DNA from 2 places in the Paenibacillus graminis genome. Region 1 is predicted to be linked to the other one. Evidence: predicted binding sites of a transcription regulator. Region 1 holds the regulator's gene; the other holds the start of a gene.
The links. The regulator CtsR, encoded in region 1, represses protease genes until heat stress. The targets are predictions, from matches to a motif close to ATGGTCAATAAAGGTCAAACA.
Positions count from the first base shown of each region.

Region 1 (4,424 bases):
CAAGACCTGAACGATTTTAAGCTGCATGTCCTTTATAAGGACTGATATTTTGCGGAAGCGAATACGCGGAAGTGAAATCAGCGCAAAAATCATGTTTGGTGGCGATAGCGGAGGGGTTCCACGCGTACCCATCCCGAACACGACCGTTAAGCCCTCCAGCGCCGATGGTACTTGGACCGAAGGGTCCTGGGAGAGTAGGACGCCGCCAAGCACATGACCACTGTTGAGTTACTGACAGTGGCTTTTTTGCGTTGTGCAGGGTTGTGGAAAAGCTGTGGATAATTTTCAGCAACTTCAGAAAAGTTGCACACATGTGGATACAATTGCAGCAAGCAATCTATACACCAATTCTCAGCTTAAATACATAAGAATGTGGATGAGTCAAGCGGAAACCCTAGTAATTCACGGTTTTTGTGGATAAAAAGTGGATTATGTGGATAATGTCCCGGAAATGGTGGATAACTATTTTGTAGATATATAAAGTCGTTTGATCGTGAATTGTTTTGTTTTTTATCTGTGGATAACTTGTGGGGATTAGAATTTCTCTGGCGGATTAGCGCTGAGGCGTTTTGCTTGTTATACTCACCTAGAGAGTACTAATACTAACTTTGATGAGGTGAGCGGAAGTGGAAATCAGGCAATTGCAATCCGAGGAGTTTGAAGCGGCCTTGAGCTTGTCCGAATATGCTTTTAAATATAAGGTTGCGGGCGAAGACAGAGTTGAAGCCAGGCAGAAGTTCAGGCCGGAAAGAGTATGGGGAGTCTTTGAGGACGGGGTGCTGGGTGCACAATTGACATTGCTTCCGCTTCAGGTCTACATACAAGGCAAAGTATTTCCTATGGGTGGAATAGCCGGAGTATCCACATGGCCGGAGAACCGCAGGCAGGGGCTTGTGGCCAAGCTTTTATCACATACGCTGCAAACGATGAATGAGTCGGGACAGACGTTGTCTTTTCTGCATCCGTTTTTGATCCCCTTTTACCGTAAATTCGGCTGGGAAGTCTACTGTGAGTATAAGAAGTACTCTATTCCTGTGGACAAATTTCCGCGAAAAACTGAAATTCAGGGCAGGGTGAAGCGGGACTCAGCCGCTCTCGAAATACTGGAAAGGCTGTACAGCCGCTTCGCAACGGAATACAATGGCACTCTTGAGCGCGATCAGGAGTGGTGGAAGCATAGAGTATTGGATGCGGAAACGCATCATGGTGTTTTTTACTCAGAGCTTGGTGAGCCGGAAGGCTATGTGCTGTATAAAATAGTGCAGAACGAACTAATCATTGATGAATTTATCTATTTGAACGAACAGGCGCGGCAAGGCTTGTGGACGTTTCTGGCCAACCATGACTCGATGATTACCGGAGCTTCGCTCAAGCTGGTGCCTTCTGATGATATCCTTCCTTATTTGCTCCCGGATCCGCGGATTCCGCAGGAGAATTATCCATACTTTATGGCACGGATTGTGAATGCGCGGACCTTTATAGAGAATTTTACCTTCCAGAGCCTCAACAGCCTTGAGAGCCGGACTCTGTATATTGAAGATGAGCAGGCCCCTTGGAATAACGGATTGTGGTTATGGAGTGTGAATGCTGAGGGGGCGGCAACTTTTGAGCGTTTGGATAGTGAGAAGGCCGCTGCTGATTTGAGCTGCACCATTGGAGCACTCACAGTTATACTACTGGGTTACAAGCGGCCTGCGGAACTGGCAAAGTACGGACAGCTTAATGCAAGCTCTTCTGGCTTAGATTGGCTGGAAGAGGTTATTCCCCAAGCTAAAACAGCATTGTTTGATTTTTTCTGATCCTGCAGTGTAGGGCTCTCCCGGCTTCGTGAAGAAGCTGGGGGAGCTTTTTACAAATTATAGCCAATACAATCCCCTGCGGATCGATTAATTTGCCGCTTAGTTGAGAAAGAACGGAATACAATACGCCAAAAAAGTAAAAAATAAAAGCAACCCCTTGGAATTCAGTGAGAATGTGTTATAATATGAAAAAAGTCAAAGAAAGTCAAAGTCAACGCAGCTCGGAATCAGTCTCTGATGAAAGGCAACAACACAATGGCGGCAGGCTCTTCATGAATGGCTTTTTTGGTTTATCTCCGGCTAGATGCTGTAGGAAGCTTAATGCTGGGTTCACCCCGATTCGGGCTAATACACTTGGGTTAAGTTCTTAGAGATCATCACCGGACGGAAGCACAGGTAAGAGGTACTATAAGCTTTGAACACTGGAGGATGAGTGATGCGTAATATCTCTGATATTATCGAACAATATCTGAAGAATATTTTGCATGAAAGTCCCGAAGGTACGGTGGAAATTCAGCGTAATGACCTGGCGGACCAGTTCTCATGCGTACCGTCTCAGATCAATTATGTCATCAGTACACGTTTTACTTTGGAAAAGGGCTATGTAGTTGAGAGCAAGCGCGGCGGCGGCGGCTACATTCGGATTCAGCGTTTCGAGCTCCCGCAGAATGTGGCACTGTACGCCCATCTCAATTCTACAATAGGAAAGGATATCGATCAAAATTCCGCCGAAGGACTGATTTATCAGCTGGAGGAGGCCCGGTTTCTAACCAAGCGTGAAGCGTGTCTCCTGCGCGCCGCTGTTTCCCGGGAATGCCTGACGGTCAATCTGCCGTACCGGGATGAGATTCGTGCCAAGCTAATGAAGGCCATGCTAATCTCCTTATTGGGCAAATAATGGTCAAATCTGAAGGAGGGACACCGCTTATGCTTTGCCAGGAATGCGGGGTCAAACCGGCGACACTTCATTTCACCAAGATTGTGAATGGGGAAAAGACGGAGTTTCATATTTGTGAAAGCTGTGCGCGTGAGAAAGGTGAGCTAATTCCGGGAACGGCTGGAGGGTTCTCTATCCACAGCCTGCTGTCGGGTCTCTTGGACCTGGAAGGAGCCGGCAAGGAAAAAAATGCAGCGGCCCAGACTGTACAGGGTCTGCGGTGTGAGAATTGCGGCATGACTTATTCCCAGTTCAGCAAGCTTGGGCGTTTTGGCTGCAGCTCCTGTTATAAATACTTTGACAGCACGCTGGACCCGCTCTTCAGACGGGTGCATGGCAGCACCGCTCATGTTGGCAAGCTTCCCAAACGGGCGGGAGCGCAGATCATGTGCAAACGCAAGATTGATGAGCTGAAGCAGGAGCTCCAGCAAAGTATCGTAGAAGAGGAATTTGAGACCGCAGCTGAGCTGAGGGACCAGATCCGAAAACTTGAAAAAGAAATGCCACAAGAGTAAAGTCTTTGATATATAGGGGGGATAAGACATGTCAAGTCTCCGGTTTACCGAACAAGCCCTTAGTGACTGGATGCGCTGCGGCGGCAGTCATTCCGAAATTGTCATCAGCAGCCGGATGCGGATCGCCCGCAATCTGGAGCATCTTCCCTTCCCTTTACTGGCTTCGGCAGAGCAGTCGGAAGAGGTGCTGAAGCAGCTTGCTCCTGTTTTTCAGGGGGAAGCAGCTTCGAATTTCGGCAGTTTTCAACTGCTGAAGCTGGATGAGCTCGATGAGCTGGACAAAAAAGTGCTTGTGGAGAAGCACCTCATCAGCCCTAATCTGGCCAATGACTCCCGGGGCGGTGCGGTTATCCTGAATGAGGATGAGTCGGTCAGCATCATGATTAATGAAGAAGACCATCTGCGCATTCAGTGCCTGTTCCCTGGTCTGCAGGTTAGAGAGGCTTGGGTAAGGGCGACAGCCATTGATGATATCTTTGAGGGCTCGGTCAATTACGCCTTTGATGATCGAAGAGGGTATTTGACCAGCTGTCCCACAAATGTGGGCACAGGGCTTCGCGCATCGGTTATGGTGCATTTACCTGCACTTGTCATGACTCACCAGATCAACCGGATTTTATCCGCAGTGAATCAGGTGGGACTCACAGTAAGAGGAATTTACGGTGAAGGCAGCGAAGCAGTAGGGAACATCTTTCAGATTTCCAACCAAATTACGCTTGGGCAGACTGAAAATGAGATTATTGAGAATCTGCACAGCGTAGTCACCCAGATTATAGAACATGAGCGCAATGCACGGGAGCGCCTGCTGGCCGATTCGGCTCTGCGGATTACGGACAGAATCAAACGTTCCTACGGGATTTTGTCTTATGCAGCCGTGATGGAGCTGAAGGAGTCCGCACAGCGGCTCTCCGACCTAAGGCTGGGAGTTGATCTTGGGATTCTGGAAGGACCGTCGATTTCAGTGCTCAACGAGCTGAATGTGAAGACACAGCCGGGCTTTCTGCAAAAAATGTTCGGAGACGAGATGACGGCCACCGAACGCGATATGTACCGGGCGAAGCTGCTCCGGGAGACACTGGGATCACAACATTAATTATAGATATTTATTATCCGTGGAGGTGCAGGGGATATGATGTTTGGAAGATTTACGGAACGCGCACAAAAGGTGCTCGC
Region 1 is NZ_CP009287.1:6,473,509-6,477,932, reverse strand. Features, by position in the region: rRNA gene rrf (5S ribosomal RNA) at 95-211, shown strand; gene PGRAT_RS28150 (GNAT family N-acetyltransferase) at 627-1,799, shown strand; gene PGRAT_RS28145 (CtsR family transcriptional regulator) at 2,236-2,697, shown strand; gene mcsA (protein-arginine kinase activator protein McsA) at 2,727-3,251, shown strand; gene mcsB (protein-arginine kinase McsB) at 3,280-4,344, shown strand; gene clpC (ATP-dependent protease ATP-binding subunit ClpC) at 4,381-4,424, shown strand, end outside.

Region 2 (4,424 bases), 870 kb from region 1:
CGGTAGTGTTAGGAACGATGTTCTCAGCAGCAGCGCGGGCGCGTCTGAAGTCGCCTTTAGCGTGTGGAGCATCCAATGTGTTCTGGTCGCCAGTGTAAGCGTGGATGGTAGTCATCAAGCCTTCAACGATTCCGAACTTGTCGTTCAGGACTTTTGCCATTGGAGCCAGGCAGTTAGTTGTGCAAGATGCGCCGGAGATTACAGTTTCAGTACCATCCAGGATGTCATGGTTAACGTTGTATACAACGGTTTTCATGTCGCCGGTAGCTGGAGCGGAGATTACTACTTTTTTAGCTCCGCCTTTCAGGTGCTTCTCAGCTGCTTCTTTAGTTGTGAAGAAGCCTGTGCACTCCAGAACGATGTCAACGCCGAGGTCGCCCCAAGGCAGTTCTTCTGGATTGCGGTTCGCCAGAACCTTAACTTCTTTGCCGTTCACTTTGAAGAAGCCGTCATGTACTTCAACGTCTCCCTGGAATTTACCTTGAGTTGTATCATATTTAAGCAAATGAGCAAGCATCTTAGCATCAGTCAAGTCGTTGATTGCTACCACTTCGATACCTTCTACATTTTGAATACGGCGGAATGCAAGGCGTCCAATACGTCCAAAACCGTTAATACCAACTTTTACACTCATTGAATAGTTCCTCCTAGATTTCGTTTTATTTATTCAAGACAAGCCGTTAAGCTTGTCAAGACAACAATGTTAAGTATAATGCATAATACCTTCGCTTGCTCCCCATATTGTGGAAACTATAGGACCGTATGGCTCTGATTGTCAATTTCCTTGCCAATTTCGACAGCAGCCGCCTCATCGGTAACGAGTATATCCTCCTGTCCAAAGCGCAGCATCGCATGAATCGCCTTAGCCTTGCGTTTGCCTCCAGCAATACCGATAACCACTTCGGTGCGGATGATATCTTCCAGGCGGAGCCCCATGGTCAGCATGGTATGGACAACTTGCCCCTCTTCGTTAAAATAATAGCCGAAAGATTCGGCAACCGCTCCTTCTTCCTGGATTTCTGAGATGGTGGCCTCATCCAGCTTCCGGCGGCGGGTCATTTCAATGGCATCTCCAATACCGTGTACAATAATACGCGATCTGCGGATGATTTGCACGATCTCCCCTATGTTGAAGTCGAGCGCCAATGACTGGTACGCATCTTCACTTAGTAAATCAGGTACATGGAGGAGGCGGTAATTGGCTCCAATCCTCTTGGCCATTGTTGAAGCAATCGTATTGGCCTGAATTTCCATGCTCTCACCCAGCCCTCCACGTGCCGGGACAACCCAGGCATTCTTATAGGAAAGGGGGATTGGTGGTGTGAGCTGGTCTGCCATTTCAGCAAGCGTTGAACCGCCGGTAACGGCAACAGTATCTTCGGAACGCAGTACGCCGAGCAGTGCTTTGGCGCCCGCGCGTCCCAGTTCACGCTTGGTGAACGGCGACGTTTCGCAATCACCGGGTACAACAATAACTTTGTTCAGACCATACGTTGTACGAATTTTCTCCTCCAGATCATCCAGGCCAAACAGGCTCTTGGCGATTGGCTCCAGCAGGTCAAGCAGTCTGCGTCCGGCATCGCTTACGCGCATGCCTACGCTCTCGATCTCAATGAGCCCTTGCGATTTCAGAAGATCCGTCTCGGCGCGCAGTACCCGCTCGGTCATATCAAGCGAAGCGGCCAGCGTTCTGCGCCCAATAATATCGGACAGCATGATCTGATGCAGAATCGTGTAACGTCTCTTAAGGGTTTCCATGAGATCAGGCAGAAGCTGCTTTTGGATTTCTAATAAATTACGCATGCCTTCACTCCTGCAACTTCGTCTTCCTCTTATTCCCTTGTACATGGTCTTAAAACGTCCCGGGTTAACTTTTTAAGTCCCACCCATATTCTACCCAAATATTACGCGGAGTGCAAGTCTTCCGAGAGTATAATTCTCAACCTCTTTTCATCTTATACATCTGCCGCACGAAGGAAAGTGCTGAAAGTCCCGTGACCAGCTCATAAAATCCCGGCAGGTATGAACGGCTATGCGGGAACTCTCCCGAACTAGCGGCCACTATAACGAGCAAGACGAAGTTATTTTTGCAGCAGCAGAATTAATCCATTGCAATTAATCCATAAATAGATTATAATAATTTTTGTTGCGCCCGTGGTCCAATGGATATGACGTAGGCCTCCGAAGCCTGAGATCCAAGTTCGATTCTTGGCGGGCGCGCCATTAATTTCTATTTTGTACATAATTTAGCAGCACCTACTTATAGTATTTAACCAAAGAGCCGCTGATTGGCTCTTTTTTTATTAACTAAGTTTGACTTTCTTTGACTTTTTGTTTGAATTTGTTTATCATGTGGTTATTACGGTAACAGTAACAATGAACACATTCGAAGAACCAATTCAAGGAGGTTTTCCACGTGAGTTATATTCCTATGGTAGTAGAACAGAGCAACCGCGGCGAGCGCGCTTATGACATCTATTCCCGCCTGCTGAAGGACCGCATCATTTTCCTCGGAACGGAGGTTAATGACGTGGTAGCCAATTCCATCATCGCACAAATGCTCTTCCTGGCTGCCGAGGATCCGGATAAGGATATTCACCTGTATGTGAACAGCCCCGGCGGTTCCATTACAGCCGGAATGGCTATATTTGATACAATGCAGTACATTAAGCCGGATGTTTCCACGATTTGTGTGGGTATGGCCGCTTCCATGGGAGCCTTCCTGCTGAATGCCGGTGCCAAGGGCAAACGCTTCGCTCTGCCAAACAGCGAAATTATGATTCACCAGCCGCTGGGCGGTGCTCAAGGACAGGCTACGGACATCGAAATCCGCGCCCGCCGTATCCTTAAGCTTCGCGACAAGCTCAACCGTATCCTCGCAGAACGTACCGGCCAGCCGCTGGAACGCATCGAGAAGGATACAGACCGCGACTACTTCATGAGTGCTGTTGATGCAGCTGAATATGGTATTGTCGATAAGGTTATCGAGAAGACGCTTCCTTCAGGCGTATAATTTAAGCACATCACAAAGAGGCTGCCCGGACCATTGGTCTGGTGCAGCCTCTTCTGTATTTGCATAACAAGCATGTCATCCCAGCCGCCCGTAACCCAGAGAATCCAGCCTACCGGCGATTACACGGTAACCTCTTCCATTCGGATGCACATGATCCAGAGACAGCAGGCTGCGCTCATTGCCGGCAAACTCATGATAGATGGAGGCAAACCCGCATACACTGCTGCTATAACCCGCAGCAAAGGCGTTAAACTGGCGTACCCAGTCTGTAGCTTCCGTTAGCTGAGGATAAGGATTATAAAGTCCTACTATCCGGATGATGTAGGGCTGTCGGCTTCCGTTCTTCAATTGCCGGAGCGAACCCATAATCCCACCGAAATTTCTTTTGCATTCGTGAAGCGCCCGCGCCAGTGCAGGAGACAGGTCACTCGGACGAAATGACACAGCTTTGGCTGCCCTGATCAGATCGTTCCCACCGATCGATATAGTAATGATCTCTGCATCCCGGATGGATTGGCGGAATATGGGGTAACTGTTCAGACGCTGCTCCAGCGCAGCCGTAGTTAATCCATTGATGCCAAGATTCACAGCGCCGACGGGCTCGCGCAGCCGTCCCTCAGCCATTCTGCGGTACACCGGCACGAATCCGTTCCCAGGCAGCGCTCCGAATCCGGTCGTCAAGGAATCGCCAATGGCCGTGTACTGATAGCTCATCTCTTCTTTCCTCCCCTGCGTATAAGCTGGTTTCTCTTTTAGCTTATGAACCGGGGAGGCATTAGGTAACAGAAAGGTGTCCATACACGTCATACGCGGAGCGGACTCATCTGTTATTTTATTAAAAATTGTACTATTTCAGCCCGGCGAACGGGCTGCTGCCATCCGGCAGCAATTCCTTAAAGGTGAACTCAAACTGAGGGAAACCTGCAGCATATGCAGTGTATTCATAGAGCTGGAAGAAGACTACCATCTTCCCGTCTTTCACGTAAAAGTTCTTCTCAGTGTTAAGGCCGTTGAAACCGCCCTGGTAGCCGCCGTCAGCCTTAAACAGCTTGGACAGCTTGGCATTCAGCTCTTTTTTGTAGTTGGGGTTGGCCTTCAGCACATCCCCGATCAGCAGGCGCTTGCCGTCCTTCAGAGAGAAGGTAAACGCATTGCGGTAGGTCATACCATGAGCCCCTCCGGTGTACTCATACTGCTGTGTAATGAGACTTAGGATGCCGTCCTGGTTGTAAGTGATCACGTATCCGCCGTCATACTCATATGGCCGATCATCTGAGGATTTATTCGCAATCTCTTTTTCCGCTTCGGCTGCAAACTTGGTAAAGGTCTGCTTGATCGTGTCATTGATCGTTTTCTGCGCCTCGGCATTCGCAAGCCCGCTGAACTGCGGGTAATCCAGCTTGACCGGTGC
Region 2 is NZ_CP009287.1:175,476-179,899, reverse strand. Features, by position in the region: gene gap (type I glyceraldehyde-3-phosphate dehydrogenase) at 1-634, opposite strand, end outside; gene PGRAT_RS00890 (sugar-binding transcriptional regulator) at 751-1,803, opposite strand; tRNA gene PGRAT_RS00885 (tRNA-Arg) at 2,149-2,223, shown strand; gene clpP (ATP-dependent Clp endopeptidase proteolytic subunit ClpP) at 2,417-3,013, shown strand; gene PGRAT_RS00875 (GDSL-type esterase/lipase family protein) at 3,089-3,727, opposite strand; gene PGRAT_RS00870 (PdaC/SigV domain-containing protein) at 3,861-4,424, opposite strand, start outside.
Region 2: the regulator CtsR is predicted to act here: its motif matches at 2,311-2,331, upstream of clpP (ATP-dependent Clp endopeptidase proteolytic subunit ClpP).